DNA from 2 places in the Shewanella sp. GD03713 genome. Region 2 is predicted to be linked to the other one. Evidence: predicted binding sites of a transcription regulator. Region 2 holds the regulator's gene; the other holds the start of a gene.

Region 1 (12,503 bases), 2.6 Mb from region 2:
GATGGGCTGGTTTGGTTTCAACGGTGGCTCACAATTAATGGTTTCAGATGCGGCCAACGCTAGCTCTGTCGCTAAGGTTTTCGTAAACACCAACACCGCGGCCGCTTTTGGTGCTATCTCTGCCCTAGTTGTGTGCAAAATGATTTGGGGTAAAGCGGACTTAACCATGATCTTAAACGGCATTCTGGCGGGCTTAGTGGCGATTACTGCGGATCCGCTGTCACCTTCGCTGCTGATGGCAGGGGTGATTGGTGTGGTGGCTGGTGGTTTAGTCGTGTTCTCTATCGTGGGTCTGGACAGAATCAAGATTGACGACCCAGTGGGCGCGATTTCTGTGCACGGTGTTGCGGGTTTCCTCGGTTTGATGTGTGTACCCTTATCGAATGCCGACGCGACTATCACAGCGCAATTAACTGGCGCAGCGATTATCTTCGCATGGGTATTTAGCGCATCGTTTGCGGTGTGGTTTGTACTCAAGATGACCATGGGCATCCGTGTTACAGAGGAAGAAGAATATAACGGTATGGATGCGTCTGACTGTGGTATCGACGCTTACCCAGAGTTTGTGACTGTCAAAAGTGCAGGCTAACTGGTGTTGATATGACTTGATGCCTCTCAGGGATAAGAGGATAGTAAAGCAGGGCCAAGTGCTCTGCTTTTTTTATGGGTCTTCGACTGCCACGCTGATACCACAAGGAGCGAATGATGCGCTTAATCTCTAATCTCACAGTAAAAATCAGACGTACCTGCTTGCTTGGGGGCATTTTGAGTACACTCTTAGCCTTGCCCGTTTTTGCGGGGCAAGTCGTAGTGACTCGTTCGGATGAGCCTTTCGATGCCTTTGCCGTGCGCGACCAAGTGCTAAAAGATTATGAATGGCAGGAATCCTTGAGGAGGCAGGAGCAAATTCAAATTTTGCAGGCTCTGCCACTCGGTTGTATCGCCCAGGTAAAGCCTTACCGCTACTTTACCTGCGGTCAGGATAACTACCGGCCTTATCGTTATCAGCAGCAGGATGTGTATATCAAGGTTGACCCTCCGGCGCAGCGTTAACTCTCAAGCTGCCGCAATCCTTTGTGGCAGGCCGTTATTTTTTGTAACCATTTTATGACGTCTTTTTGGCCAGGTGTAATAAGCTCAAATAGGAGCCTTATGGTCTGGGGGACATCTCATGATACAACTGCGCACCATCTCTAGCGGCATTATCTGCTCATTATTACTTTTACTCTTATGGGGTTGCAGCTCGACAGCCCCAAAACCTAGTGATGATGAGATAGATGCCCTATTTGCAGATTCGTTATTTAAATCTGTCAGCAATATTCCTAGCGTCGAGGATATTTTCAGCCTTCCGCCCTCGGTCGCAGCCGATGTCCGGCGCGCCTACGACCGCTACAGTTTATCGACTAAAAACCCCGTCGCGGTGCATGAATGGTTAGCCAGTTATATCAATGCCAATCAGCTCGGTGGTCACAGCGATTTTCACTATCAAGATAATTTGACTCAAACCGCCAGCGAAACCTACGCCCAGCGCGCGGGGAATTGTATGTCGCTGGTGGTGATGACATCGGCACTCGCGGATGTGTTTAAAATTGGCACTGAGTTTCAGGATATTGCGATTGAACCTGTATGGGACAAACAGGGCGAGTTTTATCTGATCAACGGCCATGTCAATCTACGCTTGCTACCCGCCGAGAGCGTGCACACTGTGTATCTGTCGGCCCATGCAATTCTGGTCGACTTTATGCCCGAGCGCGCCCTGCGAGGCTACAACAAAGTGCAAATTAATCGCCAGACCTTAACCAGTATGTTCTATAACAATATGGCCGCCGAATCCTTGGTCGAAGGGGATTTAGACCGCGCCTATGCGCTGATTAAAGCGGGCTTAAAATCAGGACACTTTATTCCAGCGCTCAACACCTTAGCCGTGATTTATCGCCACAAGGGCGATGAAAAGCGGGCCGAGCAAGTCTATCGCTATGCACTCAAATATGATGCCGATGATATGACGACGCTCTATAACTTGGCGGTGATTTTAGGTGAGCAGGGCCGTTTGGAAGAGTGGGCACAGGTCAATAAAGTGCTGGAGTTAGCGCGTATTCGTAATCCTTATTACTACTACGATATGGGTGAGCAGGCCTATGACGAGCACCAATACAGCGAGGCGCTCGCTTGGTATCAAAGGGCAGTGGATAAAGCCGATTATCGCCATGAGTTTTTCTTTGGCCTGTCACGCACCTATTGGGCGCTGGGGGATGAAAAGCGCGCCAAACTCAATATGGAAAAAGCCATGGCTCTAAGCCGCGAAGCCACAGATAAACATCGCTATCAGGCAAAACTGCAGGCCATGCAACAACATTAATCCTTTACTCAACCTCCTTTGTTTGCGTCTGACTAATGGCAAAAGAGGTTTTTTATTTCCGCTTTCACCACCGTTTGCTTCCAACCCCAACACTCGTTTGGCTTTAGTTTGCATATCACATTGAAATATTTGAATTTGTATTTTTTAAAAATATGTTAAAACAATACGTTATATTTGATTTCTTGAAATGGAGACAACTTGGTTGCATTAGCGGCGCAGACTGGATAAATTGAACTCAGTATTGCAGTTGAGATCCCCTATTGCAGCGATAAAAATAGCCTAAACACGAGAGTTGGAGCAGTAAATTATGTATTACCAAAATGATGACGTTCGCATTAATGAAGTCAAAGAGTTACTTCCACCGATTGCGATTCTAGAACGATTTCCTGCTTCCGAAAACGCTGCTGCAACTGTGTTTAACGCCCGTCAAAGTATCCATAACATTCTCGCTCGCCAAGATGATCGTTTGTTAGTCGTCATTGGTCCTTGCTCAATCCATGATCCTAAGGCCGCATTGGAATACGGCCAGCGACTGGTTGCGCTAAGAGAACGTTATCGAGATCAGCTCGAAGTGGTGATGCGTGTTTATTTTGAAAAGCCACGTACCACAGTGGGTTGGAAGGGACTCATCAACGATCCTTATATGGATAACAGCTTCAAACTGAACGATGGTTTGCGTACCGCGCGTAAACTCTTGGTCGATTTGAATGACTCAGGCATGCCTACCGCGGGTGAATTCCTCGATATGATCACCCCGCAGTATGTGGCGGATATGATGTGCTGGGGCGCCATCGGCGCGCGCACCACAGAATCGCAGGTACACCGCGAATTGGCTTCTGGGCTGTCTTGCCCTGTAGGCTTTAAAAATGGTACCGACGGCACTATTAAGGTGGCAATCGATGCTATTGGCGCCGCGAATGCGCCGCACCACTTCTTATCGGTAACCAAATTTGGCCATTCGGCGATTGTGTCGACCAAAGGTAATCCCGATTGCCATATCATTCTGCGTGGCGGCCGTGAGCCTAATTACAGTGCCAGCCATGTGGCGCAGATCAGCGAACAACTGAAAAAGGCCAAGCTGGTCGACAACATAATGATCGATTTCAGCCATGCCAACAGCAGCAAACAATATCAACGCCAAATGGAAGTCGCGAACGATGTGGCCGAACAATTGGCTGCGGGTAATAAGGCGATTTTCGGTGTGATGGTCGAAAGCCACTTAGTGGAAGGGCGTCAGGATCTGATTGAAGGTCAAGCGTTATGCTACGGTCAGAGCATCACAGATGCCTGTATTGGTTGGGACGATACCGAGCGTTTACTCGCAGTGTTAAATCAGAGTGTTATCGAACGTCGTCAGCGGGTTTAATCGGGTTTAAGACCAAAAATAAAGGCGCTATCCCGGCGCCTTTATTTTTATTATTTCTTGCTCATTTCGGCTAAGTATTCGTTAGCTTTGGCCAAGCTACCAAAAGCAGCAATCAGGTTATTTCTGCCTTTGTCCTGAATTTGTGGATTGCCTGATTCGATCATCATCCACACCCAAGTTTGGATCAGTGGTAATGGCGGGTATTGAACTTTAGCTGAATCCAACATAAAGCATCCTTTGATCTTGATTTATTTGAGTTATCTTTAATGTTATCGCAGAACGAGTGCGGAATTTGTTTGTACACACGGATCTGCGGCCAGATGTTTGCAAATCCTGCTGCTTGAAATCTTTAGTCCGAGGGACATTTTGGGTAAAACCGACAAAATAATCAACAGTCGAACCCTTGATGTTCTGGCCTATTTTAACGGTTACTGTTCTGATAAAGCCAAGCTTGTTTCAGAATTTTTTCACCTTAATATTCGCTTTGCGAACTCTCTGAGCGTAAGTCGTTAGCATGACACTTTTATTTCGGTAAGCCAGAGATATTTTGCCAAGCGGGCCGCTTTTTGTCTGTCAGATAAATCTGATTGATTTTATTCAAACTTTCCCTCTTTGCTTTCGCCTTAACGTGCGCCATGCTGCTACAATTGAGCGACTTTGGCAAAGGTTTAGACATATGCGCCCAACACTGTATTTTGAAGGTCCCATCGATAAGCTCAATTGGCACGTAGTTAAGTTGCTCTGGCCTTATTTGCTCGAATACAAGGGCCGGGTGGCATTGGCCATGTCTTGCCTTATCGTCGCTAAGCTTGCCAGCGTGGGTTTACCTTTTATTCTGAAAGACTTAGTCGATACCTTAGATGCCAATAAAACCGCGCAGGCCTTGAGTGTGCCCATCGGTTTAGTTTTAGCCTACGGCGCAGTGCGGCTATTAACAGTGATCACGGGTGAAATCCGCGACACCCTATTTGGCCGTGTCACAGAGCGGGCCATTCGCCGATTGGGCCTCGCGGTGTTCGACCACCTGCATCGACTCGATTTGGATTTTCACCTTGAGCGGCGTACGGGCGGCTTATCGCGAGATATTGAACGCGGTACCAGTGGTGTGAGCTTCTTGATGCGCTTTATGGTGTTTAACATAGTGCCGACCCTGCTAGAAATCGCCATGGTTATTGGTATTTTCTTTTTTAATTATGGCATTGCCTTTGCCGCTATCACCTTCACCTCTGTGATGGCCTACATTTGGTTTTCGGTAGTGGCGACTGAGTGGCGCACCGAATACGTCCGCGATGCGGCCAAGGCCGACTCCCTCTCCAACACCCGCGCTATCGACAGCCTGCTCAACTATGAAACCGTGAAGTATTTTAATAATGAGAAATATGAATCGGATCGTTATGACCAAGCCTTAGACCAATGGGAAGTGGCTAAACGTAAGAATCGTTTATCACTATTTGCCCTCAACGGTGGCCAAGCGCTGATTATCGCGTTGGCGATGACGGCGATGATGGCGTTAGCCGCCTATAAAGTGACCAATAATGAGATGACCTTAGGTGACTTTGTACTGATCAATGCCTTTATGATGCAGCTCTTTATGCCGCTCAACTTTTTGGGATTTGTCTACCGTGAAATCCGCGGAGCTTTAGCCAATATTGAGCGGATGTTCAGTTTGCTCGATAAGCACCCTCGCATAGTGGATAAACCCGATGCCTTAGACTTTGAGCCTAAGCGCGGCGAGCTCAGTTTTGAGCATGTGAGTTTTAGCTACGATGACAGGCCGATACTGCGCAACGTCAGCTTTAAGGTGGCGGCGGGGAAAAAAGTCGCGGTGGTTGGAGATAGCGGCGCAGGTAAATCTACACTCATCAAATTGCTATTCCGTTTTTACGATGTGGAGCAAGGGCGCATTTTGATTGATGGGCAAGATATTCGCCAATTAACCCAAGATGCACTGCGCCGCGCCATTGCGATAGTGCCGCAGGATACAGTGTTATTTAATGATTCCTTAGTGGAGAACATTCGTTATGGCCGTCCCGATGCGACGGATGAAGAAGTGCGCCATGCCATCAAACTTGCACATTTAGAGCATTTTATTGCGTCGCTCTCCCAAGGTTGGGATACCAAAGTGGGTGAGCGGGGCTTAAAGCTCTCGGGTGGGGAGAAGCAACGCGTGGCCATTGCGCGGGCGATTTTAAAAGGCTCTCCAGTGCTAGTGTTTGATGAGGCTACATCCTCCCTCGACAGCCGTTCGGAACAGGCGATTTTGTCAGCACTGCGTGAGGTCGCCAAAGGGCATACCAGTTTAGTGGTGGCGCATCGGTTATCGACCATAGTCGACGCCGACCAGATCGTGGTCTTAAGCCAAGGGGAAATTGTCGAGCAGGGGAATCATCAGTCTTTACTGGCTCAGGATGGTCTCTACGCTAAGTTGTGGCGCATACAAAATGAGCAACAACAGCTTTCGGTAGAAGTGTAACAGCGTTGGGACAATTCAGTTTTTATTCAGGTTCGGCTCTCTATACTCGAATCCAAGCAAATAACGATAAGAGGTGCTTGGCATGGAAAATATGGCATTAAGAGTCAATATTGAAGGCAGAGAAGAGAAAGTAAGCACAGATTGGTTTGCGATTATGGCAACCCTTAAAAAGCGCGGTGTAGATTATGATTCGCTACAACGCATTCACGCAGAGTTAAACGCAGGCCTTAAAGTGACCACAAGACGTTTAACGCTAGCAAAAATGAATCAAGAACTTGAATTGGCAGGGATTATTCGTAGAACTAATGAATATAACGCGGATGTTCGTGGTATGAATTAAGCGATGAGACAAACGAAATAGGGAATATAAGAAATTATATTCCCTTTGGTTTTCCAGCCTTCCAACCTTCACATAACAGATTGAATTTGGTGGTCGATTCGTCAATTTTAGTGAGTCGAATTACTTGGCCTTCACGAAAACACACTAATTCGCCTTCGATCTCAGTCAAGCGATTACAGCTCTTACAGCTTGTGCTGGCAGTTTTACTGTCTGGCATATGGCTTACAAAGCTTGCTTTCACAGTGTTTCCTTAACTTAATATGCAGTTGTTTAATCTCAAGCGTGTATCACGGATCTTACCCCTTTTGTGATACGCGTTCAAATTACCTTTTGCTAAATTAACTTTAGACGAAAGTCGTACGAAATGCATACAGTGTCAAGTTAACTATTGATTGATATGGGAATAGTACTTATCCAGCGAAACCGACAAGCCACTCTCGAGCACAATCCTCACATGGGACGGCTTGAGTTGCCTTGGCTCTGTCACGCCACAGGAGTGGGCGATCAGGGCTAAATCGTGGTGTAGGTTATGATTATAATTTGCGACGCGAGTCGATTTGTCTCTAGGATCAAGACCTTGTTGCAACTTCTTATTGTGAGTCGTGATGCCCGTCGGACAGGTATCCTTGTTGCATTGCAGCGCTTGAATACATCCGAGGGCAAACATGTTGCCACGGGCCGAGGCGATAAAGTCCGCACCCAAGGCCAGTGCCCAAGCAACCCTCGATGGCACTATAAGTTTGCCTGAGGCGATCACTTTAATGCGTTTACGCAGCCCTCGCTGAATTAAGATATTGACTAATATGGGTAAACTCTCTTTAAGGGGCAAGCCCACATAATCCATTAAGGGTTGAGGGGCGGCGCCCGTGCCGCCGTCAGCACTGTCTAAGGTAAAAAAGTCGGGGGCAGAGGCTTCGCCACGGCGCTCAATTTCATCGCAAAAATCTTCGAGCCATTGAACGTCCCCAAGTACAGCTTTAATGCCTGTGGGTTTACCCGTGACCTCACGTACTCTGGCAATCATATCCAGAATATCGCCCACATTTTTAAACTCGATATGACCATTGGGGCTAATGGAATCATGGCCCTGCGGGATACCGCGAATTTTGGCGATCTCCTCGGTGACTTTTATCCCCGGCAAGATACCGCCCTTGCCTGGTTTGGCTCCTTGGCTCATTTTGATTTCAAACATTTTAACTTCGGGGTGGGCGGCGATTTCTTTGAGCTTGTCATCGTCTAAATGGCCGTGCTCATTACGTACACCGTATTTAGCGGTACCAATTTGAAAGACTAAGTCGCAGCCACCTTTTAAATGGTAAGGGCTTAAGCCACCTTCTCCGGTATTTAACCAACATCCCGCCTGCGCTGCGCCGTGGGATAAGGCGGTGACTGCAGGGCGTGACAGGGCACCGAAGCTCATGGCGGAGATATGGCAAATGGCCTTAGTGGTGTAGGGTTCACGGCAATGGGGGCCAATGGTTTGAGGCAGAATTGGCGTAATATCTTCATCTTGAGTAGGAAAGGCGGTATTCATAAACATGATGGCACCCGTGCTGTCTAGTGGGCGTGTCGAGCCAAAGGCAATGGTTCTGTCGACGTTTTTCGCGGCTCGATATACCCAGCTCCGCTCGGCGCGGTTAAAGGGCAATTCTTCCCTGTCCTGTGCGAAAAAGTATTGTCTAAAAAATTCGCCTTGTTTCTCAAATAAATACCTAAAGCGACCTATCACAGGGTAGTTGTGGCGCACGGCCTGTTTGGTTTGTAGCTTGTCGGCGATATACATATACACAATCGCCAGAACGACAAAGCCCGCTAGGATTAAAAACAGCCCTGAGAAGAGATCCAGTCCCCACATAAACCAATTCAATTCTTGCATCTTGTTATCCTCTATTCGTGTCCATAACGGGTGGAGATAAGGCTCGCTGGCTGTCCATCATGGATGGAGAGTAAAAACAGCTGGCTGTAATCATCTTCTGCTATGGTGGGGATTTCTGGGCCGCCAAGAGCTTTGATGATCAGTGGGACGGTATTGGAATGCCCCGCAATTAAGCTGTTACCTTTAACAGCATGTACTTGTGCAACAATTTGCTGGATATGGGCTTCGAGTGGTTTTTCGGCCGCGACCACGGTAATAGGTAAATGCCGCTCCGAAGACATAGGCAACAAGGTTTGCTGGGTTCTTTGATATTGGGTCGCGATCAGTTGCGAAATCTGCGTCCTTTGCAAGGCGCCAATCAGCGCGAGGGCACGTGCATGGCCATCATCTGAAAGGGACGGATCGCCTGCTGGAGCGTCGGCTTTTTCGGAATGCCTCACCAAAATAATCAATCGATTATCGGCAAAAGCTTGATTGATGGGGCTGAGTCCCATGCTAGTAAAGAGCAACAGGCCTAATAGCAGAGTGTGTAATAGCCGAAGTTTATTTAAGCGGATGGTTCGCAAGGAGTGAGTAACCACTGCTAGCCATTGGGGAGTTGCCATGCCGTATATCCTTATCTGATGGGCGCATGCAAGTGCGACGCTGAGGCGAATAGATTCATTATGAGTATCATTGCCTTAGATTGTGATGGTACTGCAATTGAGAAAAATACTAAAGTTGCTCAAATTTTGGTCGATAATAGAGTCATCCCAAATTGAATGGATTTTGCATCATGGAAATCAACAACCCTGCGCAGGTACAGAACGCTTCTTCGTCCCACCGCAAGTATGCCGAAAACGTGCCTGCCAATGCTGAAAAGATGAAAAATGTGGAAGCGCCCGGCAAACAAACTGCGTATCAAACCAGTAAGCAGTTAATGAATCAGGCGATTCTGTCGGCGCAGGAGGAAGTGAGTTTAAAGTCCGGTGATCAATCCATGGCGTTACTTTATCGCGCGGCAATTGAAGCGATAGATAAAGAATTAGCGCCTTCGATGGGGCCAAATTCGACTCAAGCTAACTATGACAATCAGGTCGATTATTCCCCCGAGGCGACGGCTGGTCGGATTGTGAGTTTTGCGACCCAGTTTTTTAGCATTCACCAACAGCAGAATTCGAATATGAGTTTGGACGAGCAGCTCGACAGTTTTATGAGCATTATCGGCGGCGCTATCGACAATGGTTTTAAGGAGGCTCGAGATATTTTGTCCGGCCTTAAAGTGTTGCAAGGGGATATTGCCGATGGCGTCGATAAAACCTATGGCTTAGTACAAGAAGGATTGCAGGCCTTTAGGGATAGCTTCAATAAGAAACCTGATGAGGCGCAAACGGCTAGCGCATAATGCCCAATGTAGTTCCATCCTTCTTGTTTTAAGCCCCTTGCAATAAGGGGTTTTTGTTGTGCAGATAACAGTCTATGCTAGGGATCTATTTAACGTTGTGCTTGAGGACGAGTTATGTGGACTAGGGGACGGGTTATCGAACGTATTGATTGGAGTGATAAATTATTTTCGCTGCGGATAGCGGCCGAACTGGCGCCCTTTATTCCGGGTCAATTTATTAAACTCAGCCAAGTGCAAGATGATAAGCGTGTCGCCAGAGCCTATTCCCTCGTAAATTCCCCCGATAAACCCTATGCCGAAATCTTGGCTGTCGCCGTAGAAGAAGGGCTGTTATCCCCGCAATTACAAAATCTTGCCATAGGCGATGAAATTGAGATCACCCCAACCGCCACAGGCTTTATGACCTTGGATGAGATCCCTAAGGGAGCAGGGCAAGGCCGGCACTTATGGCTGTTAGCCACGGGGACGGCCGTGGGGCCATTCTTATCTATGTTAGATACGCCAGAGCCTTGGCAGCGTTTCGAAAAAGTCGTGCTTATCTATGGTGTCCGCGAAGCTAAAGACTTAGCCTACCTCGATAAAATAAAGGCTTATGCCACGCAATATCCTGATCAGTTTATCCTGTGTTTAACCGTCACCCGTGAAAAGGTCGACGATGCACTGCAATGCCGTATTCCCGATGGTCTCGTCTCGGGCGAAATTGAGCGTAAAGTGGGGTTAACTATCAATGCAGCGGATTCGCAGGTGATGATTTGTGGTAATCCGGGGATGATCAGCGGCGCGCAGGCTGCGCTGCTCGACAAAGGATTAGCTAAAAACCTACGCCGCGCTCCGGGACAAATTACCGTCGAGAAATATTGGTAATCGGTTGAGTGTTAATGATAAATAATTAGTCTTAATCGTTTTAATGTCAGTCATATAGAAGGATTTTTTGATGAAGTTGCTCTGCTCCCTCGCTTCACCCTATGCTCGCTGTGTTCGCACATTAATCCGTTATTTAGGGATTAAGGATATCGAAGAAGTCTTAGTCAATCCGATGGAAAACACCGCCGAGCTGCTCGATGTTAACCCGCTTGGGCAGATCCCTTGCCTCATCACCAACGATGGTGTGCCTATCTTAGATAGCGAAGTGATTATGCGTTATTTAGACGCCGAGTTAGGTGAGCAGCAGATGTTTGGCGGCCAAGTAAATAATTGGGTGTTGCAGTGCCAATATTCGATGATCAAAGGGCTGATCGACAGTGCGGTAAAATTGCGCCAAGAACAAATGCGTGAAGAGGAAGGGGTGAGATCGGCCTTTTGGACATCGCGTTTTGAGCAAGCGCTGCTGCGCGGTTTGATGCAAATGGAACATCAGAGTGTGATTACTCAAGCAACGATTCAGGCACCGCAATTAGCCTTAATCTGCTTATTAGATTATGTGGATTTCAGACATCCAGAACTCGATTGGCGTAAAGTGGCTCCCGCGACCTCGCTCTGGTTTAGTGAGATGCGCGATCTCCCCGCGTTTGTGGAAACTCGTCCAGCATAAAAGACATTAGTGGTCTGTTGAGCGGCGGCCTCTATGGGTCTCACGGCGATTATGTTCACCAAACGCGCCGTAGAGATCCTTAGTTATGCCGTAATCGACTCTACGGTCGTTACCCGTTTGGCGTCTATCATCATAGTGTTGATAGCGGCACTGACAATTGGCCATAGTGCATTCTTCCATTGGGAGTTCAGGGGCTTCCTTTGAAAGGAAACGTTTTCCTTTGAGCTCATCTACCTGCTCACAACAACTGCCGTCATTTTCGATGCTGACGCAATGGAAGCGCCTTTCTTGCCCTGCAAGCCGTTGATTTTTCTTTTTCGCGTTATCCATGAGTTTGACAAAATGCTTGCGCTTTTTAGGCCCCCGTTTGAGCACCATAAACGCGAGTAGCGCTATCACGACGACAAGCAGCAGTAACGCGCCTAACATAACGCCTCCTCATGTATTTTAAGCGAATTAAGGTTCAGTTTAGTTTGGTTTGAGATAATCTCCAGTTTTAAGTTTAATTTCATTAAAAACAAAAAGTTAATCAATCTATTGCCCTAGTTCATTTGATCTATTACTCTTGCGCAACTGATAACTATTATCATTAATAGTCTTGAGAATTGACTCACGCTTGCTGTCATCATTTTGAGGAGAAATCGCTAATGAAATGGGTAACTTGTGCCGCTTTACTTGGGTTAATGTCGGTTGCGCAGTCTGCACATGCGGATGAAAAATTAACGGTTTATTCCTATCGCCAAGCGTTTTTGGTTGAGCCTATTCTGAAGCGCTTCACCGATGAAACCGGCATTGCTGTGAATGTGGTATTTGCGAAAGACGGTATTGCCGAGCGGATCGCCCGTGAAGGACGCTTATCCCCTGCGGATTTAGTGTTAACTTCGGATTTCTCTCGCTTGGTCGAATTAGTCGACAAAGACCTGACTTCTCCCGTGAAAAGTGAGCAGCTCAATAGCAATATTCCCGCGCAATACCGCGATCCCGATGGACAATGGTATGCCTTAACGATGCGTGTGCGTAATCTCTATACGGCAAAAGATCGCCTCGGCCCACAAGCCATCAGCTACGAAGAGCTGGCCGATCCTAAGTACAAAGGCAAGATCTGTACGCGCAGTGGTAAGCATCCTTACAATATCGCCTTAGTCGCGTCGATGATCGCCCACCACGGTGAGGC
Region 2 (12,503 bases):
ATGCCAAGATAATAACCAAGCGATGCATGGGGATCGGTATCAATCATCAGTACACGTTTACCCCGTTTAGTGAGCGCACCCGCTAAACTGGCTACTGAAGTGGTTTTTCCAACCCCACCTTTTTGATTCGCAATGGTCCAGACTTTCAAAGAACTGACCTCTTTAATGTTGATTCTCGGCTATTTATCATGCCCGTTTGAGCAACGACAAGCACTACTCGCCTTCCCTTGTGGTCACTCTTATGCCGCCGTTAGGCAAACTAATGACTTTGACCCCATCGGCATTTTCTGAAATCACCACGGGAACATTACTCGACTGAGGTTGTGCTTCCGTAGCAGCAGCCGATGAAGCTTCTGTACGCAGAGACTCAGGCACGGGATCGACAGCAGTTTGCTGCTGCGACGGTTTATCCTCTACCGGTTTCTCAAGCGTCGGCGGAATTTTTGCATCGGATGCCGAGAACGCCTCAGGGCCCAGCGTCACCGCCTTTTGCTCTCCCGGTGAAGCCAACTTTAACATTGCTTTGGTTTGATCCGGATGGGAAGCGAGCCAAGACGCAATCGCCTGTGCCTGTTCATCCGGCACCATGAGCAAAATCTGTGTCGACTCCAATCGCTTTACATCATCGCGTAATGCAGTGATTTTTCGATGATAGTCGAGACTTAACGCGCCGAGGCACAATATAGCGATCGCCATTAACACTATGATAAGCACAATATTTGTGCTTATCGGTGTTTTCGACTTAGCCACGCGCAGACTCTTTTAAAATCGACTCCGCCATGTTATCCAGAGAAATTGACTGAGTGGCGATACCCGCACTGGCCACCGCCTGCGGCATACCATAAACCACGCAGCTGGCCTCATCCTGAGCCCAAATAGTCGCGCCCACCGATTTCAGCATACGCGCACCTTCGCGGCCGTCAGCTCCCATGCCCGTCAGCACGACCGCCAGCACATCCCCGCCATAGGCTTTAGATGCTGAGGCAAAGGTAATGTCGACGCAGGGTTTGTAATTCATCTCAGCGCTACCCGCCAAGACTTTAACACGGCCAGTAACACCAGCGCGCTCAACCATCATTTGCATTCCACCTGGCGCAAGATAAGCGCAACCTGGACGCAATACATCACCATTAGCCGCTTCTTTCACTTCGATCTTACACAAACCGTTTAAACGGTTCGCAAAAGCGGGGGTGAAAGCCGCAGGCATATGCTGGATAAGCAAAATAGGATGAGGATAATTTGCTGGGAACTGAGTCAAAATCTTCTGCAAGGCGACAGGCCCGCCAGTCGATGTGCCAATCAGCAATAATTTATATTGCTTACCACTTGGACGAATCGAGGTTGCAGGTGAAGAACGCACAGGCGCTGGCGCAGGTTGCGCATGGGTAGCAGCGCCGCCTAATACGGTACTCGCACTCTGGCGAGGTGGCGGCGTAGGCGCCGTTGGACGCACCGTCGGGCGGAAAATCCGGCGACGACCTAAGGCTTTAACCCTTTGCTGCAATAATAGAATTGCTTCGTCTTTATTGGTCGCAATATCTTCAAAGCGCTTAGGTAAGAAATCGAGCGCCCCCGCATCGAGGGCATCTAGCGTGGCTTTGGCGCCATCGTGGGTCAATGAAGAAAACATCAAAATTGGTGTTGGACATTTCGCCATGATCTCACGCACGGCCGTAATACCGTCCATGACAGGCATTTCAATATCCATTGTAATGACTTGAGGATTTAGCTCGGCAGCCATCTTCACCGCTTCGGCCCCGTTAGAGGCCGTCGCGATCACTTCCAGTTCAGGATCTTGATTGACTATTTCACTAACACGTCGTCTAAAAAAACTTGAGTCATCAACGACTAATACTTTAATGGCCATTCCATTCCTTATTGGAAACTAACTTTTATTTTTCGCATAATGCTTTAATAACCCTGGGACATCCAAGATGAGGGCGATGCCACCGTCGGATGTGATTGTCGCCCCCGCCATACCTGGCGTGCCATGCAACAATGCACCCAAGGGTTTAATCACCACTTCTTCTTGTCCAATTAAAGCATCAACAACAAAACCAATTTGCATCATTCCCAGCTGTACAATCACCACATGGCCATGTTTCTTGTCACCATGTTTAAAGTTGGTTCTATTGCGATGTAACCACTGCTCCAGATAGAAAAGCGGTACGGCCTTGTTGCGGACAATCACAGTAAGTTGTCCATCGACAATATTGGTCTTGGTGAGATCGAGATGGAAAATCTCATTCACACTGGATAAAGGCAACGCAAACACCTGCTTGGCAACGTCCACCATTAAGGTAGGCATAATCGCCAAGGTCAGCGGCACTTTAATCTCAAGTACGGTGCCCTTGCCTTTCATCGAGTCGATATGCACGGTTCCGTTAAGTTGGGTAATACGGGTTTTCACCACGTCCATCCCAACACCACGGCCGGAAATATCTGAAATCTCCACTTTCGTCGAGAAGCCAGGCGCAAAAATCAGGTTATAAGCTTCGCTGTCGGTCATCCGCGCCGCGGTATCCTCATCGAGTACCCCACGCTTGATGGCAATTTGCTTCAACTTTTCAGGATCCATACCCGCGCCATCGTCTTCAATTTTCAGCAGGATATGATCACCCTCTTGGCTTGCAGACAGAGTGATGGTGCCTGTTCTAGGTTTGCCGCTGGCCTCACGATCATTAGGCATCTCAATGCCATGATCTACTGAGTTACGCACTAAGTGCACTAACGGATCGGCAAGCGCCTCGACTAAGTTTTTATCGAGGTCCGTCTCTTCGCCCACGAGGACTAAATCAATTTCTTTATTCAGAGTACGAGCTAAATCGCGTACAACCCGAGGGAAGCGACCAAAGACTTTCTTGATGGGTTGCATACGCGTTTTCATCACCGCGCCCTGCAAATCCGCTGTCACCAAGTCTAAATTCGCTAGCGCCTTAGACATTTCTTCGTCATCACGACTAATACCTAAGCTCAATAAGCGGTTACGCACTAACACTAACTCGCCGACCATGTTCATGATTTGGTCGAGCCGGGCGGTATCGACGCGAACAGTTGTCTCGCCCTGAGGTACGTTAGCAGACGCTGCTGCCGCTGCTTTAGCAGGGGCTTTTTCAGCAACCGCCACATCAGTTTTGGCTTTTACCGCAGGAGGTGTTGCTGGTGTAGCAACACTGGCTTTGGGAGCGGCAGGAGTTGAAGGCGCTGCGGCACTTGGAGGCGCTTTAGCGGGCTCGGTTTTAGCTGGAGCAGATTCGGCTTTCGCAGTCACTTTTGCAGGTGCACCGCCTTTACCGTGTAACTCATCGAGGAGACGCTCGAACTCATCTTCAGTGATTTCGTCCGAATCAACAGCTGGAGCGGCAGGCTTTGGTGCAGCGACAACTGCTTCAACTTTTGGCTTGGCAGGCTCTTCCACTTTACCTTTAAACTTGCCAGAACCGTGCAGCTCATCGAGCAGCGCTTCAAACTCGTCATCGGTGATATCATCGCTTGCGCTTGCAGATGTCGCTTGAGGCTTATTTTGCACAGCAGGGGCAGCATCGGCTTGTGGAGCAGAAACTCCGGGACCTTTTCCGGCGCCGTGCAACGCATCGAGTAATGCTTCAAACTCCGCTTCATCGATTTCATCGATACTGGAATCTGAAAGCTCTGATTTCTCAATCGGCATTTCTTCAACGGCGGCAACTTCAACCACTGTTTCTATGACAGGTTCGGGCTCAGGTTCTGGCAATGGTTCAACTTCGGCACTACTTTGACCTGACTCGGAAGGAAGCGGCTCACCGGAGCTGAGCATTTTCAATTTAGCCAATAATGCAGGATCTGCTGGGTCTTGTTGCTCGCCTTGTTGGGTTTGAGCAAACATAGTGTTAATCGCATCGACAGCCTGAAGAATGATGTCCATTAACTCTGCGGAGACACTGCGCTTGCCAGTGCGTAATAAATCGAAGGTGTTTTCTGCTTCGTGACAGACATCCACCATGGGAGTGAGACTAAGGAAACCCGCACCGCCCTTTACAGTATGAAACCCCCTGAAAATGGCATTTAGCAAGTTAGTATCATCAGGATTGTTTTCAAGCGCGACCAGCTGCTCTTGCAGCAACTCAAGAATTTCGCCCGCTTCAATTAAAAAGTCCTGGAGTATCTCTTCATCTACATCAAAGGCCATCAAATTGACTCCCAGTTAGAAACCCAGACTCGACAGCAGATCATCGACTTCATCTTGACCGGTAACGACGTCTTGACGAAGCTCGGCATTCATTATCGGTCCTTCAGCTTCAATATTATTTTTCTGAGTAATCTGACTCTCAATCACGGGTTGCTCACCAAATACTGTCAGCATAGACACCAGATTACTTTCAACTTCCATCACTAGATCGATCACCCGCCGGATCATTTGTCCAGTCAGGTCCTGAAAATCCTGCGCCATCAAAATCTGGTTGAGCAATTCGCGTAAGCGATTGGAATCCAATTCGCTACGTGACATCAAATGCTGCACATTGTGGCAAAGCGCTTTAAAATCGCTCAGAGCGATTTCACGGCGCATCAATTTGTCCCAAGAAGGCATCACTTGTTGAATATTCGCCGTTAATGCATTCGCGAGCGGCAAGCACTCTTCTACCGCATCCATGGTTTTATTCGCTGCTTGCTCGGTCATGTCAATGACATAACTTAGCCGTTCCTTAGCATCGGGAATTTCGGTATTCGCAAGTTCAACCAAACGATTATCAACTTGGAAATCCATTAATGCGCTGTGAAGTTGCCTTGTAAGTTTACCAACTTCATCAAAGAGCTCCCGTTGAAGTGGAGCCGCGAGTTCCCTAAATAAATCATCTGCTTGAGCTTGTTCATTTGCGCTTAATAGTTCAACTAAACGCTGAGCCTTCTCGAGCGTAATGAGCCCTGATGTTTGTGACTTCATAGCTCATCCCTGCTTAAGCGAGTCGTTCGAATATTTTATCTAACTTCTCTTTAAGTGTTGCTGCGGTAAAAGGTTTAACCACATAGCCGTTAACACCGGCTTGTGCGGCAGCAATAATTTGTTCACGTTTTGCTTCAGCGGTAACCATTAATACGGGTAAATGCTTAAGGGAATCGTCAGCCCGAATAGCCTTCAGCAAATCAATACCCTGCATACCTGGCATGTTCCAGTCTGTCACGACAAAATCAAAGTCGCCCTTTTGTAACATAGGCAGCGCAGTTGAGCCGTCGTCTGCTTCTTGGGTATTGTTAAAGCCCAAGTCTCGCAACAAGTTCTTGATGATACGTCTCATTGTCGAAAAGTCATCAACGATGAGAATCTTCATATTCTTGTCCAAGGTTTCCTCCGGTGAGCCGACATTCTGTGCTCAATAAATAATTATACTTATGTCCAATGCTTGAGTTTGCCTTTGAGCCGCAACATTGCCTGACTTAATATCTGGCTAACTCGCGATTCACTTACCTCAAGAATGGCGCCAATTTCTTTTAAATTCAATGCTTCATCGTAGTATAACGATAGCACTAGCGCATCTCTTTCGGGCAATAATTTTATCGCCTCAACTAGTGCTGAATGAAACTGGGTTTCTGCTAACGCTTCATATGTACCATCACTGACATTATCGCTCGAAGTGAGTATATCCTGCGATACGCCTAAGTCTTCTATCCCTATGATTTTACCAACAGAAACATCGTTAAGAATATGATGGTACTCATCGAGCGTCATATCAAGTTTTTCTGCAATTTCTGTGTCGCGTGCATCACGACCCAAAACTTGCTCCAACTCATCAATGGCTTGAGCAACTCGACGATTATTTCGATGAACAGAGCGGGGAACCCAGTCGCCACGACGGATCTCATCCAACATGGCGCCACGGATCCGTATGCCGGCGAAGGTTTCAAACTTTGCACCTTTGCCACCATCAAACTTGGATGATGCTTCTAATAACCCCATCATCCCCGCTTGAAGCAAGTCATCGAGCTGCACTGAGGCAGGTAATCTGGCGAGCAAGTGATGTGCAATTCTTTTAACCAACGGTGCATACTGTTCAACGATTGACGTTTTACTGTCTAAACAAGTATACGCTGCGGCTTTATTCACTCGTTTTTTCCTCTTGAAAATCTGGTCGCTGAACTAAACGCTCAACGAAAAACTCCAAATGCCCACCAGGTTGCTGTGGTACTGGCCAGCTCATGATTTTATTCGCTAGGCCATGGTACGCAATCGCAGCTGGAGACTTAGGATAAGCCTCAACCACTAACTTTTGTTTACGCACTGATTTGCGAAGGTTTTCATCAAACGGAATGGTCGCAACCAGTTCGAGTGCCACGTCCAAGAATCTGTCGGTCACTTTACTGAGTTTAGCAAACAATTCCATACCTTCGCGCAAACTGCGCACCATATTAGCAACAATTTTAAAGCGGAAAACGCCGTGTTCACGGCTGAGAATTTTGATTAACGCATAGGCGTCAGTGATAGAGGTTGGCTCGTCACAAACAACCACCAACACATCCTGTGACGCGCGAGAGAAACTGAGTACCATGTCAGAAATCCCCGCGGCAGTATCCACGATGAGGATATCAAACTGGGTGCGCATCTCACTGAAAGCACGAATTAAGCCCGCATGTTGCGCAGGGCTCAACTCTACCATGCCTTGAGTTCCTGAGGTCGCAGGGACAATGCCAATGCCCTTAGGTCCGCGGACGATAATATCATCCAGCTCAGCATCGCCAGAGAGTACATGGGACAGGTTACGTTCAGCACGGATCCCTAACATGACATCGACGTTTGCTAAGCCTAGGTCGGCATCAAGCACTAAGACACGCTTGCCCTTTTCGGCTAATGCTACTGCGGTATTGATAGACACGCTGGTTTTACCCACGCCACCTTTACCACCCGTAACCGCGATTACTTTCACTTTTTCGTTATAGGGTTGATTCATCATACGTAAACCACTTGCTTGATCCAGGGTCATAACTCTACTCAAATGCACAGGTCATATTATCTGACCACGCTGTGTCTGGTAACGATTGTTGTTCAGTGTTTTCTAAGGCCGCTAACGCCTGCTCTGCGAGCAGCAAAGTATCGGCAACTTTCATATCTTCGGGCACTCGCTGCCCATCCGTAACATAACTTAATGGCAACCCACTTTGGATCAACACACTTAATGCACCCGCTAACGACACGGACTCATCGAGTTTGGTGAGTACAACACCAGATAATGGAATGCGTTTAAAGTGATTTACAGCATCCTGTAGCACACGGCGCTGTCCTGTGGCAGACAGTACCAGATAACTGCGGATAGGTATTCTGCTATTTGCAGTTAAATTATCAAGTTGCTGGTAAAGCCGCATATCTCGTTGGCCCATTCCTGCGGTATCTATCAATACTAGCTTGCGATTTCTGAACTGATACAGTATTTGCTCTAGCTCAGCAAGATCATGGGCTTGCTTAACGGGGCATCCCATAATTTTGCCATAGGTGGCCAATTGCTCATAGGCGCCAATACGATAATGATCGGTAGTGATCAAGGCGACTTGATCCGCGCCATGATGGGCGGCGAAACGAGCCGCTAATTTGGCTAAGGAAGTGGTTTTGCCTACACCCGTTGGGCCAACCAGCGCTACAACACCCCCTTGCTTAACTATATCATCGCCTTGATTATCAAGCATATTAGCTAGACTTTGTGGCAAGGCACGAACTAATTCTGCTGGGGTATAGTGTTGACTAAGCGCCGCTAACTTGTTCGCGACCGCAGGCGAAAACTCCGCTTCCAGTAATTTTGACTCCAGCATCGCACCAACAGGGTCGATACGCTTTTTGTGTTCAGTCATCAGCGCAGACACTTGATGAGTAAGCAAATTGCGTAAGGATGCTAACTCATCACGCATCGCTTCGATATCCGCATTTTGCTTCTGTGAAACCTGTGGCTTCTTATCGAAAGCATGGCCCATATCTCGGCGCTCAGCTTTTGGCGCGGCGGGAGCTTGTAGACCTTGTGCCCACGCAGGCAGTTCGGCGTCTTGTTGTTGATGGGTGAGCTGTTGGTTTAAACGGCTTTGTTGCTTCTCTAGCAATGCTTGGAGAGAGTCTGCTGGCGCCGAGGGTTTTAACTTAGTTTCAGCGCGAATCGGCGCTTTAGCACCGAGCGACACTAAGTCATCACTCACATCCATAAAAGTCGGTGCAGCGGCAGGCGCCTTCGCTTTGGGCTCGTCATAGTCAACGGCGGCCACAATCTCAATGCCGCCATTTACCTTTTTATTCGACATAATCACGGCATCGGAGCCGAGCGTGTCCTTCACTTGGGCCAGTGCAGCACGCATGTCTTTGGCAAAAAAACGTTTAATCTTCACTTATGCGTCCTCTACTGGCCGACGGCAGACACTATGCGTATTTGCTTTTCATCGGGGATTTCTTGGTAAGAAATCACTCTGAGATTAGGAATAGTATATTTAACAAAGCGAGACAGTGTCGCACGTAACATACCTGACGTTAGCAAAATAGCGGGCTGACCAACCATTTCTTGCTTTTGAGCGGCATCCGCTAAGGATTGCTGCATACGCTCTGCAAGACCAGGCTCGATATTTGGGCCATCGCCACCGGTTGCTTGCATTGACTGATGCAACATCTGTTCCAACTCTGGCGCCAAAGTTATGACAGGTATTTCAAGTTCAGGACCCGAGATCTCTTGAACTATCATGCGCTTCAATGCGATACGCACTGCCGCCGTTAACACTTCAGTATCGTTACTCTTAGTGCCGTATTCTAACAAAGTTTGCACTATGGTACGCAAGTCTCTGACAGAAACTCCTTCATTTAATAGGTTTTGCATCACTTTTACGACATTTCCGAGCGGCATCACATCAGGAATAAAGCCATCCACCAGCTTAGGCGAATGCTTGGCAAGCATATCCATCAGTTGTTGCACTTCTTCGTAGCCTAAGAGTTTCGCCGCGTTATTCGTCAATATTTGGCTGATATGGGTAGCCACCACTGTCGCGGCATCCACCACGGTATAACCTAAGGTTTGTGCATGTTCACGCAGCTCAGGGGCAATCCACACGGCTTCGAGACCAAAGGCTGGATCACGCGTTTCGATACCATCGAGCTTGCCATAAACTTGGCCTGGGTTGATGGCGAGTTCGCAGTCATGGCGAATATCCGCCTCTCCAACCACCACGCCCATTAACGAGATGCGGTAGGCATTAGGTGATAAATCGAGGTTGTCACGAATATGAACCGCAGGTACCAAGAAGCCCAGTTCTTGAGAAAGCTTTTTACGTACCCCTTTGATCCGGCTCAGTAATTCCCCACCTTGTCCCTTATCGACTAATGGGATCAAACGATAACCCACTTCCAGACCGATAGTGTCAACATGGTGTACATCGTCCCAGCTAAGTTCTTTAGGTTCTCTTTCGGCTCTTTCCGTTGGGCCCGTTTTGACTTGCTCAAGAGCTTTAGCACGTTTGGCTTCATTACGTTTGAAGATAAAGTAAGCCGCACCAGCTGTGATCACGGCAAAGCTTAAAAACGCCATATGTGGCATGCCAGGCACAATACCCATGACAAAGAGTACGCCAGCAGCAATACTGAGCGACTTGTGACTGTCAAACATCTGACTAATTAACATCTGGCCCATATCGCCAGATTCATTTTGACGGGTCACCATCAACGCCGCAGCGATTGACAGTAATAGACCAGGAATTTGTGCGACGAGACCGTCACCAATGGTTAACAGTGTATAAATTTCAACAGCTTGGGAGAATGTCAAACCGTGCTGCACAATCCCGATAATAAACCCACCGAGAATGTTGATAACTAAGATCATGATACCGGCAATCGCATCGCCCTTCACAAACTTAGATGCACCGTCCATTGCGCCATAGAAGTCGGCTTCGCGGGTCACCTCGGCGCGTCTGGTTCTGGCTTGATCCTGATTAATAATACCTGCGTTCAAATCGGCATCGATGGCCATTTGCTTACCGGGCATCGCATCTAAGGTGAAGCGAGCACTCACCTCGGCAATACGGCCAGCACCTTTAGTCACAACAGCAAAGTTAATAATAATCAAGATGATAAATACAACTAGACCCACTGCATAGTTACCGCCAATGACCACGGAGCCGAAGGCCTCAATCACCTTACCGGCGGCGTCACCACCATTGTGACCTTCGAGTAATACCACACGGGTCGATGCCACGTTAAGTGCGAGTCGCAGCAATGTCGCGACTAATAAAACAGTTGGAAAAGCAGCAAAGTCTAAGGGTCTGTCGGTATAAATCGCGACAAGAAGAACAATCAAAGCCAAGGCAATGTTAAAGGAGAATAAAACGTCGAGTAGAAACGGCGGGATAGGCAATACAATCATAGCCAATGCCGCAAGCACTAGCATTGGCGTACCTATACCCTTGAAAGAGCTCAGTTTCAACTGTTTTACTTGGCCTAGGGAGGCTTTAACATCCATTCACAGATACCTAAACTTTGACGTATAACAGCCTAAAAGCAAAAAGCGCGCCAACCGCTAGCGCTTCAAGTCGTGGTTTTATCTCTGTGAACGAGCTCTGCGTTAACCTAACACTTAACTAATGCTTCAGCTCGTCAGGAATGGGTTGATTAGCTGGGATTGGAATAGGTTTACGGCCACGACCTTTTTGGTACTGGCGTAACTGGAACACATAAGCCAGCACCTGTGCCACCGCGGTAAATAGGCCCTCAGGGATCTGCTGCTCAAGCTTAGTGGTGTGATAAATTGCCCGCGCCAGCGGTGGTGCTGAGACAATCGCAATATTATGTGCCCTTGCTACTTCGCGGATTTTAAACGCGACTTCATCCACTCCTTTAGCGATAACAAAAGGCGCTGCAGAGCGCTTTACATCGTATTTAATGGCCACCGCATAATGCTCAGGGTTAACGACTATCACATCGGCATTGGGGACTTCGGCCATCATACGTCGCTGCGCTAACTCACGCTGCATTTGGCGTACTCGCCCTTTGACCTCAGGTTTACCTTCGGTGTCTTTATACTCGTCTTTCACTTCCTGCTTAGTCATTTTCAGCTGTTTGTTGTGATTCCAGATCTGAAACGGCACATCGATTACAACAATGACTAAGACGGAGGAGCAAAGCAGAATAAACATCCACACTAACAAATCAAGCGCATGATGGACGTTACCGGGGAGATGATCGGCTGACAGGAGTAGAATATCGTTAAAATAATGACTGAGAAGTAAATAAGCCGCGATGGCTACCACAGAAAACTTAGCAATCCCTTTGGTTAATTCAACCAAGGCCTGCACACCAAACATCCGCTTAAAGCCCGCAATCGGGCTCATTTTACTGGCTTTAGGCATCATGGCTTGGGTCGAGAAATTCATCCCGCCAAGGGATACGTTACCGATAAATGCCACCACGACAATCAGTAACATAATCTTGAGTAACGGCCAGCCAATCTCACTTCCCACGACGCCCCATACATTAAACATCTGGTTCGTATCGAAAATCGCAGCGCGATCCATGGTAAAGACGCGCTCAAACACATTAGACAGCGCCTTCGCAATCCCAGGCCCGAGCATATACAAACCTGTCGCCGCCGAGAGTAACACGGTCGCAGTACCTAACTCTTTTGAGCGGGCTACCTGCCCTTTTTCTCGCGCTTGTTCGAGGCGCCTCCCGGTGGGTTCCTCGCTGCGTTCGCCGCTACTTTCTTCAGCCATTACGCGTTCCTATCCGGTTAAAGTATGCCGTCGGCTTGACACTGAAGCCCTAAAATATCACAAAGCAAAAGCTGTGCCGACGCCCAAACCTCTTCGAAATGGGCCATTACGGGGGTCAAGGTTAACCACAAAATGAGCAGTCCACCAATCATAGTGATTGGGAAACCTATCGAGAAAATGTTCAGCTGCGGCGCGGCGCGAGTCATAACCCCAAAGGATAAGTTAACGAGCAGCAAGGCAATAATCGCCGAGAGCGACATGGTCAGTGCCGCGCCAAACATATAGGAGCCCCATTCCGCTAGCGAGCGATAACTCGTCAAACTTAACCCTTGATTCGAAATCGGTAAGGTCTCAAAACTGGCGACTAACATTCGGATCATCAACAGGTGTCCATCGACGGCGAGAAAAATCAACGTCGCTAGCAACAAAAAGAAGTTGCCTATCACTGGCGTTTGTTGGCCAGAACCCGGATCGACCATAGAGGCAAAACCTAAGCTGGTTTGCATACCGATGATCTGGCCCGTTAACACAAAGGTTTGCATCACCATTTGGGTTACAAAGCCCATGGCGACACCAATAATAATTTGCTGAGCGGTAATAAAAACAGCGCTTAAGGAAAAGAGCTCCGCATCCTTAACGGGCGGTAATACTGGCGCAATGGCCAGAGTGATAGCCACCGCTAAGAGTAAACGGACTCGAGTCGGGGTTGTCGTAGCACCAAACACCACCATGACCATCAACATGCTGGTCACGCGAAACAATGGCCACATGTAAGAAGCGATGGTTTGCATTAAGGTGTCGAGCAGCAG

The links. The regulator FliA, encoded in region 2, starts transcription of late flagellar genes. The targets are predictions, from matches to a motif close to CTAAAGNTNNNNNNNNNNNNGCCGATA.
Region 1: a site for FliA is predicted at 9,129-9,155, ahead of N5E87_RS17870 (DUF5610 domain-containing protein). Genes of this name have one in related genera too.

What each region holds. Positions count from the first base shown of each region.
Region 1 covers NZ_JAOCIW010000001.1:4,074,644-4,087,146, reverse strand. The annotation lists gene N5E87_RS17920 (ammonium transporter) at 1-589, shown strand, start outside; gene N5E87_RS17915 (hypothetical protein) at 706-1,053, shown strand; gene N5E87_RS17910 (hypothetical protein) at 1,172-2,359, shown strand; gene aroG (3-deoxy-7-phosphoheptulonate synthase AroG) at 2,667-3,725, shown strand; gene N5E87_RS17900 (hypothetical protein) at 3,776-3,952, opposite strand; gene N5E87_RS17895 (ABC transporter ATP-binding protein/permease) at 4,402-6,198, shown strand; gene N5E87_RS17890 (hypothetical protein) at 6,281-6,538, shown strand; gene N5E87_RS17885 (hypothetical protein) at 6,573-6,779, opposite strand; gene N5E87_RS17880 (FMN-binding glutamate synthase family protein) at 6,924-8,414, opposite strand; gene N5E87_RS17875 (phosphoglycerate mutase family protein) at 8,426-9,019, opposite strand; gene N5E87_RS17870 (DUF5610 domain-containing protein) at 9,190-9,798, shown strand; gene N5E87_RS17865 (ferredoxin--NADP reductase) at 9,913-10,662, shown strand; gene N5E87_RS17860 (glutathione S-transferase N-terminal domain-containing protein) at 10,733-11,329, shown strand; gene N5E87_RS17855 (hypothetical protein) at 11,336-11,758, opposite strand; gene N5E87_RS17850 (Fe(3+) ABC transporter substrate-binding protein) at 11,977-12,503, shown strand, end outside.
Region 2 covers NZ_JAOCIW010000001.1:1,494,523-1,507,025, reverse strand. The annotation lists gene N5E87_RS06755 (ParA family protein) at 1-149, opposite strand, end outside; gene N5E87_RS06750 (hypothetical protein) at 214-729, opposite strand; gene N5E87_RS06745 (chemotaxis response regulator protein-glutamate methylesterase) at 743-1,867, opposite strand; gene N5E87_RS06740 (chemotaxis protein CheA) at 1,886-4,168, opposite strand; gene N5E87_RS06735 (protein phosphatase CheZ) at 4,184-4,921, opposite strand; gene cheY (chemotaxis response regulator CheY) at 4,935-5,318, opposite strand; gene N5E87_RS06725 (RNA polymerase sigma factor FliA) at 5,366-6,079, opposite strand; gene N5E87_RS06720 (MinD/ParA family protein) at 6,072-6,953, opposite strand; gene flhF (flagellar biosynthesis protein FlhF) at 6,958-8,334, opposite strand; gene flhA (flagellar biosynthesis protein FlhA) at 8,346-10,445, opposite strand; gene flhB (flagellar biosynthesis protein FlhB) at 10,564-11,694, opposite strand; gene fliR (flagellar biosynthetic protein FliR) at 11,712-12,503, opposite strand, start outside.